Variovorax paradoxus: one gene and its partner. The protein of the gene in region 2 interacts with the protein of the main gene of each other region in a pairwise test. Links are inferred from orthologs where the notes say so. Each region holds a gene or a part of one and is shown on either strand. Other genes may lie near its edges. The genes, in order: secA and secG.

What was found.
Region 1: the proteins of secG (region 2) and secA interact in binary tests that used the Escherichia coli proteins (3 or more experiments, as listed by UniProt). The link is inferred for Variovorax paradoxus from one-to-one orthologs.

The regions. Positions count from the first base shown.
Region 1 is NZ_CP045644.1:7,255,969-7,259,663, forward strand. The notes cover bases 227-3,607. They hold secA (preprotein translocase subunit SecA), read right to left. Parts: upstream 3,214-3,607; coding sequence 427-3,213; downstream 227-426. Other genes in these bases: argJ (bifunctional glutamate N-acetyltransferase/amino-acid acetyltransferase ArgJ), read right to left, coding at 227-396; GFK26_RS33790 (DciA family protein), read left to right, coding at 3,418-3,607. Outside these bases: more of argJ, read right to left, coding at 1-226; more of GFK26_RS33790, read left to right, coding at 3,608-3,695. UniProt on the Escherichia coli protein: Required for protein export, interacts with the SecYEG preprotein conducting channel.
Region 2 is NZ_CP045644.1:3,814,471-3,817,661, forward strand. Bases 79-2,955 are described here. They hold secG (preprotein translocase subunit SecG), read left to right. Parts: upstream 79-1,250; coding sequence 1,251-1,661; downstream 1,662-2,955. Other genes in these bases: GFK26_RS17370 (NAD(P)H-quinone oxidoreductase), read left to right, coding at 79-434; tpiA (triose-phosphate isomerase), read left to right, coding at 448-1,212; GFK26_RS17390 (NADH-quinone oxidoreductase subunit A), read left to right, coding at 1,933-2,292; GFK26_RS17395 (NuoB/complex I 20 kDa subunit family protein), read left to right, coding at 2,308-2,787; GFK26_RS17400 (NADH-quinone oxidoreductase subunit C), read left to right, coding at 2,801-2,955. Also shown: more of GFK26_RS17370, read left to right, coding at 1-78; more of GFK26_RS17400, read left to right, coding at 2,956-3,191. UniProt on the Escherichia coli protein: Subunit of the protein translocation channel SecYEG. Overexpression of some hybrid proteins has been thought to jam the protein secretion apparatus resulting in cell death; while this may be true it also results in FtsH-mediated degradation of SecY.

The DNA of each region.
Region 1 (3,695 bases), 3.4 Mb from region 2 along the record:
TTCGATGCGGTCCACGGGCAGCGGCTCCATGATCACGCCGGTCGAGAACGGCAGGATCTGCTCGGGTGCCAGCTCCAGGTGGCGGGCCAGCGCGATGCAGGTCGAGCGCGTGCGCATCAGGCCGTCTTCGCCGGTGCCGGCGTTGGCATTGCCGGTGTTGATCACCATCGCGCGGATGCCGTAGTTGGCCGCCAGATGGTCGCGGCAGACCTGCACGGGTGCCGCGCAGAAACGGTTCTGCGTGAACACGCCGCCGACCGCCGAGCCTTCGTCGATCAGCACGACGGTCAGGTCCTTGCGGTTGGCCTTGCGCACGCCGGCTTCGGCCACGCCGATGCGGACGCCGGGCACCGCGAACAAGGCGGCAGGATCAGGGGCGGACAGGTTCACGGGCATGGGATTTCTCTCAATAAAAAGTGCGAGGCTTCAGTTCAGCTTGCCGTGGCACTGCTTGTATTTCTTGCCGCTGCCGCAGGGGCACGGGTCGTTGCGGCCGACGCGAGCAAAGGCAGCGGCTTCGGCGCTCAGGGCGCCGGTGCCGACGGCCGCGAGGCGACGCTGGTTCTCTTCGTCGACGCGCACCTCGACCTCGCCCGTCTCGGTGGGCGCGGTGTAGGTGATGTTCGAGACGTTCTCGCCGCGGCTTTCCATTTCTTCGGCCGCCTGCTCGAGCTGTTCGCCCGACTGCACGCGCACCGTCATGAGCTGGCGGGTGACTTCGTTCTTCACCGAGTCGAGCAGCTGGCCGAAGAGCTCGAAGGCCTCGCGCTTGTATTCCTGCTTGGGCTGCTTCTGCGCATAGCCGCGCAGGTGGATGCCCTGGCGCAGGTAGTCGAGCGAAGCCAGGTGTTCGCGCCAGTGGGTGTCGATGCTCTGCAGCAGCACCATGCGTTCGAACTGGGTGAAGTTCTCCTGGCCGATCAGCGTGACCTTGGCGTCGAAGCTCTCGTTGGCGTAGGCCACGATCTTCTCGACCACTTCCTCGTCGGAGATGGCTTCCGACGACTCGACCAGCTGCTTGAGCGGCATGTCGATGCCCCACTCGCTGAACAGGCTCTTCTCGAGGCCGTCGAGGTCCCACTGCTCTTCGACCGATTCGCGCGGCACGTACTGGCGCGCGAGGTCGGTGAAGCAGCCTTCGCGCAGCGCGGCGATCTGCGCCGTGAGGTCGGTCGCGTCGAGGATGTCGTTGCGCTGCTGGTAGATCACCTTGCGCTGGTCGTTCGACACGTCGTCGTACTCGAGCAGCTGCTTGCGGATGTCGAAGTTGCGCGCCTCGACCTTGCGCTGCGCGCTCTCGATGCTGCGCGTGACGATGCCGGCCTCGATGGCTTCGCCGTCGGGCATCTTCAGGCGGTCCATGATCGCCTTCACGCGGTCGCCCGCGAAGATGCGCATCAGCGGATCGTCCAGGCTCAGGTAGAAGCGCGAGGAACCCGGATCGCCCTGGCGGCCCGAACGGCCGCGCAGCTGGTTGTCGATGCGGCGCGACTCGTGGCGTTCGGTCGCAATGATGCGCAGGCCGCCCAGCGACTTCACGAACTCGTGGTCCTTGGTCCATTCGGCGCGCACGTGCGCGATGTCGGCCTGCTTGGTGGCTTCGTCGCGGCCTTCGTCGGCCTCGATCGCCTCGATCATCTTCTCGATGTTGCCGCCCAGCACGATGTCGGTGCCGCGGCCGGCCATGTTGGTCGCGATGGTGATCATCTTCGTGCGACCGGCCTGCGCCACGATGTCGGCTTCGCGGGCGTGCTGCTTGGCGTTCAGCACCTGGTGCGGCAGGCCCGCCTTCTCGAGCAGGGCGTCGATGATTTCCGAGTTCTCGATCGACGAGGTGCCCACCAGCACGGGCTGGCCGCGCTCGTAGCACTCGCGGATGTCCTGGATGGCCGCTTCGTACTTCTCGCGCGTCGTCTTGTAGACGCGGTCGAGCTGGTCGTCGCGCTTGCTGATGCGGTTCGGCGGAATGATCGTGGTCTCGAGACCGTAGATTTCCTGGAACTCGTAGGCCTCGGTGTCGGCCGTGCCGGTCATGCCGGCCAGCTTGCCGTACAGGCGGAAGTAGTTCTGGAAGGTGATCGAAGCGAGCGTCTGGTTCTCGGCCTGGATCTCGACCCCTTCCTTGGCTTCCACGGCCTGGTGCAGGCCATCGCTCCAGCGGCGACCGCTCATGAGGCGGCCGGTGAATTCGTCGACGATGACCACTTCGCCCTGCTGCACCACGTAGTGCTGGTCGCGGTGGTACAGGTGGCGGGCACGCAGCGCGGCATTCAGGTGATGCATCAGCGTGATGTTGGCCGGGTCGTACAGCGACGCGCCCTCGGGAATCAGCTTCAGTTCGCCCAGGATGCGCTCGGCGTTCTCATGGCCGTCTTCGGTCAGGAACACCTGATGGGTTTTTTCGTCGACCGTGAAGTCGCCGGGCACCGTGACGCCCTCGCCCGTGCGCGGATCGGCTTCGCCTTCCTGCTTCTTGAGCAGCGGCACCACCTTGTTGATCGCCAGGTACAGGTCGGTGTGGTCTTCGGCCTGGCCGCTGATGATCAGCGGCGTGCGGGCCTCGTCGATCAGGATGGAGTCGACCTCGTCGACGATCGCGAAGTTCAGGCCACGCTGCACCCGGTCGCCGGGCTCGTAGACCATGTTGTCGCGCAGGTAGTCGAAGCCGTACTCGTTGTTGGTGCCGTACGTGATGTCGCTGCCGTAGGCGGCCTGCTTTTCCTCACGCGGCATCTGCGGCAGGTTGATGCCGACCGACAGGCCCAGGAAGTTGTACAGGCGGCCCATCCAGGTCGCGTCGCGGTTGGCCAGGTAGTCGTTCACCGTGACCACGTGCACGCCCTTGCCGGACAGCGCGTTCAGGTACACGGGCAGCGTGGCGGTCAGCGTCTTGCCTTCGCCGGTGCGCATTTCGGAGATCTTGCCGTTGTGCAGCGCCATGCCGCCGAGCAGCTGGACGTCGAAGTGGCGCATCTTCATGACGCGCTTGGAGCCTTCGCGCACGGTGGCGAAGGCTTCGGGCAGCAGGTCGTCGAGGCTTTCGCCCTTGGCGACGCGGTCCTTGAATTCCTGCGTCTTGGCGCGCAGCGCATCGTCGCTGAGCTTTTCGAACTCGGGTTCGAGCGCATTGATGCGCGTCACCGTCTTGCGATACTGCTTGAGGAGCCGGTCGTTGCGACTGCCGAAGATCTGGGTCAGGAAGTTGGTTGCCATGGGCGTGGAGAGGGGCGGGCACCTGACACGACAGGCACTGCGACCGGATTCCCTAAGATATGGTGAAAGCAGTTGGGCGCACCTTCTTCGAATGCAAGCTTGGCAAGTCTCGAAGTCGGATGGCCCCGTTCCGGAACAAACGCCGACGCAAGCGTCGGCAAACCGGGCATTTTAGCTGTCTTGTTTCTAACCCCTGGATTACCCATGTATCGCCGACTTCCCCCCGCCATTTCACTGCACGAAGCTGCGGCAGGCGCCCCCACCCTGGGGAGCCTGATGGCGCGCGCGCGGGACACGGCCGAGCGGCTGAAGGCCATCGAAGGGTTGATTCCGCCGGCCATGCGCGCGGCCATCCAGCCGGGGCCGGCCGAGGGCGATGTCTGGTGCCTGCTGGTCAAGGGCAGTGCCGCGGCGGCCAAGCTGCGCCAGCTGTCGCCGATGCTGGTCACGCGCCTGAAGAACCGGGGCTGGGACGTCGCGAC
Region 2 (3,191 bases):
ACCACGCGATCAACTACCGCACGAGCGATTTCGTCGAAGTGGCGAAGCAGCTCACCGGCGGCAAGGGCGTGGACGTGGTGCTCGACATGGTGGCGGGCGACTACGTCGCGCGCGAGATCGAATGCCTGGCCGAAGACGGCCGGCTCGTGATCATTGCGGTGCAGGGCGGTGTGAAGAGCGAGATCAACGCGGGCCTCGTGCTGCGTCGGCGGCTCACGATCACCGGCTCGACGCTGCGTCCGCGGGCGGTGGCGTTCAAGGGCGCCATCGCCAAGGCATTGCGCGAGAAGGTCTGGCCGCTGCTCGAAAGCGGCGCGGTCAAGCCCGTGATCCACAGCACCTATGCGGCAGCAGGTGAGCCCAGCGGTGCGGCCCAGGCTCACACCCTGATGGAATCGAACCAGCACATCGGCAAGATCGTGCTGACTTGGTGAGACGAACAACGCGATGACAACTTTCAAGAAACTGATTGCCGGCAACTGGAAGATGAATGGCGGCCTGGCCGCCAACGAGGCGCTGGTGAAGGCCCTGCAGCAAGGGCTGGCTGTCAGCCCGGCGGCTTGCGGTGTCGCACTGTGTGCGCCTGCGCCGTACTTTGCCCAGCTGCAATCGCTGCTGGCGGACACGCCGTCGCTGGCGCTCGGTGCGCAGGACATCTCGGCCCACCCGCAAGGTGCGTTCACCGGTGAGCAATCGGCGGCGATGCTGAAGGACTTCGGCGTGCGCTATGCCATCGTCGGCCATTCGGAGCGTCGCCAGTACCACGGCGAAACCGACGACGTGGTGGCGGCCAAGACGGCGGCAGCCTTGGCGAACGGCATCACGCCGATCGTCTGTGTCGGCGAGACGCTGGCACAGCGCGAAGCAGGGCAGACGGAAGAGGTCGTCAAGCGTCAGCTGGCCGCGGTGATTCATCTGAACGGCCACTGCATCAGCGAGATCGTCGTGGCCTATGAGCCGGTCTGGGCCATCGGCACGGGCAAGACGGCTTCGCCGGCGCAGGCGCAGGCGGTGCACGCCGTGCTGCGTGCGCAACTGCACCATGCGGCGAGCGAGCATGCCGCGGGCATCAAGATTCTGTACGGCGGCAGCATGAACGCGGCGAACGCCGCCGAACTGCTGGCGCAGGCCGACATCGACGGCGGCCTCATCGGTGGCGCCTCGCTGAAGGCGCCCGACTTTTTGCAGATCATTTCTGCCGCTGCACGCTGATCGCGGCAACGGCAGCCATCACTTAGGAGTAAGAACGAATGAACGTGGTCCTCAATCTTCTGGTCGGCGTGCAAATGCTGTCGGCGCTGGCAATGATCGGCCTGATCCTGATCCAGCACGGCAAGGGCGCCGACATGGGTGCGGCCTTCGGCAGCGGCAGTGCGGGCAGCCTGTTCGGTGCCAGCGGCAGTGCCAACTTCCTTTCGCGCACGACGGCCGTGCTGGCTGCGGTGTTCTTTGCTTGCACGCTGTTGCTGGCTTACTTCAGTCACGCACGTCCTGCGGGCGGTGGCAGCCTGCTGGAGCGCGCCGCCGTGGGCACGCCTGCTGCACCGGCTGCTCCTGCGACGGGCGCTGCGGGTGAAATCCCCTCTGCAGCAGCACCTGCCAAGGCTGCTTCGGCGCCTGCGGCTCCTGTTTCGGGCACCGGCCAGATTCCGGCCAAGTAATCAGGTTGTTTTCATGCAGCCGTCTGTGAGAAACGGCTTCATTTCAGGGTAAACTCTAAATCTGTTCAGAAAGCCAAATGCCTCAACGGCACCTCATGCCATCTGGACAGTTTAAAACCGCGGTCGTGGTGAAATTGGTAGACACGCTATCTTGAGGGGGTAGTGGCGAAAGCTGTGCGAGTTCGAGTCTCGCCGACCGCACCAAATCTCACCGGCAGAAGATCTCTATCCAGAGGCTCTTCTGTCGGTGGCAAGCGGTGAAAATTTCTCGATGAATCTCGATTCCTACCTTCCCGTCCTTTTGTTCATTTTGGTCGGGGTCGGCGTAGGCGTCGCCCCGCAAGTCATCGGATACATCCTTGGGCCCAATCGGCCCAACGCTGCGAAGAACGCGCCTTACGAGTGCGGCTTCGAGGCCTTCGAGGATGCGCGCATGAAGTTCGACGTGCGCTATTACCTCGTCGCGATTCTCTTCATCCTCTTCGATCTCGAAATTGCCTTTCTCTTTCCGTGGGCCATTGCGCTCAAGGAAATCGGCGCTGTTGGCTTCTGGGCCATGATGATCTTTCTCGCCATCCTCGTCGTGGGCTTTGTCTACGAGTGGAAAAAAGGCGCGCTCGACTGGGAATGACAAGGAAGCAACACGATGGCCATTGAAGGCGTTCTCAAAGAAGGCTTCGTCACCACGACCTACGACTCGGTCGTGAACTGGGCGAAGACCGGATCTCTCTGGCCGATGACGTTCGGCCTCGCATGCTGTGCGGTCGAAATGATGCACGCGGGCGCTGCCCGCTATGACATCGACCGTTTCGGCATGTTGTTTCGCCCCAGCCCGCGGCAGTCCGATCTGATGATCGTGGCCGGCACGCTGTGCAACAAGATGGCGCCGGCGCTGCGCAAGGTCTATGACCAGATGCCCGAGCCGCGCTGGGTGCTCTCGATGGGCTCCTGCGCAAATGGCGGCGGTTACTACCACTACAGCTATTCCGTGGTGCGTGGCTGCGACCGCATCGTGCCGGTCGACGTCTATGTGCCGGGTTGCCCGCCCACCGCTGAAGCACTGCTGTACGGCGTGATTCAGCTGCAGCAGAAAATTCGCCGCACCAATACCATTGCCCGCGCTTGAGAGATTGCCGACGATGACTGACTTTGCAATTTCGCCGGAGGTGCTGCGCGCCACGATCGCCGAGACGCTCGGCGCCAAGGCCAAGAGCGTGACGCTCGCGCTCGAAGAAGTGACCGTCGTGGTCAGTGCCGCCGACTACATCGATGCAGCAACGCTGCTGCGCGATGCGCCCGGCTGCCGCTTCGAGCAGCTGATCGACCTCTGTGGCATGGACTACTCCGACTACCGCGAAAGCGAGTGGCAGGGCGAGCGCTACTGCGTCGTCTCGCACCTGCTCTCCGTGAGCCTCAACCAGCGCGTGCGCCTCAAGGTGTTCGCACCGAATGAAGACCTGCCCGTCGTCGACTCGCTTCAGCCCGTCTGGAGTGCCGCCACGTGGTTCGAACGCGAAGCCTTCGATCTGT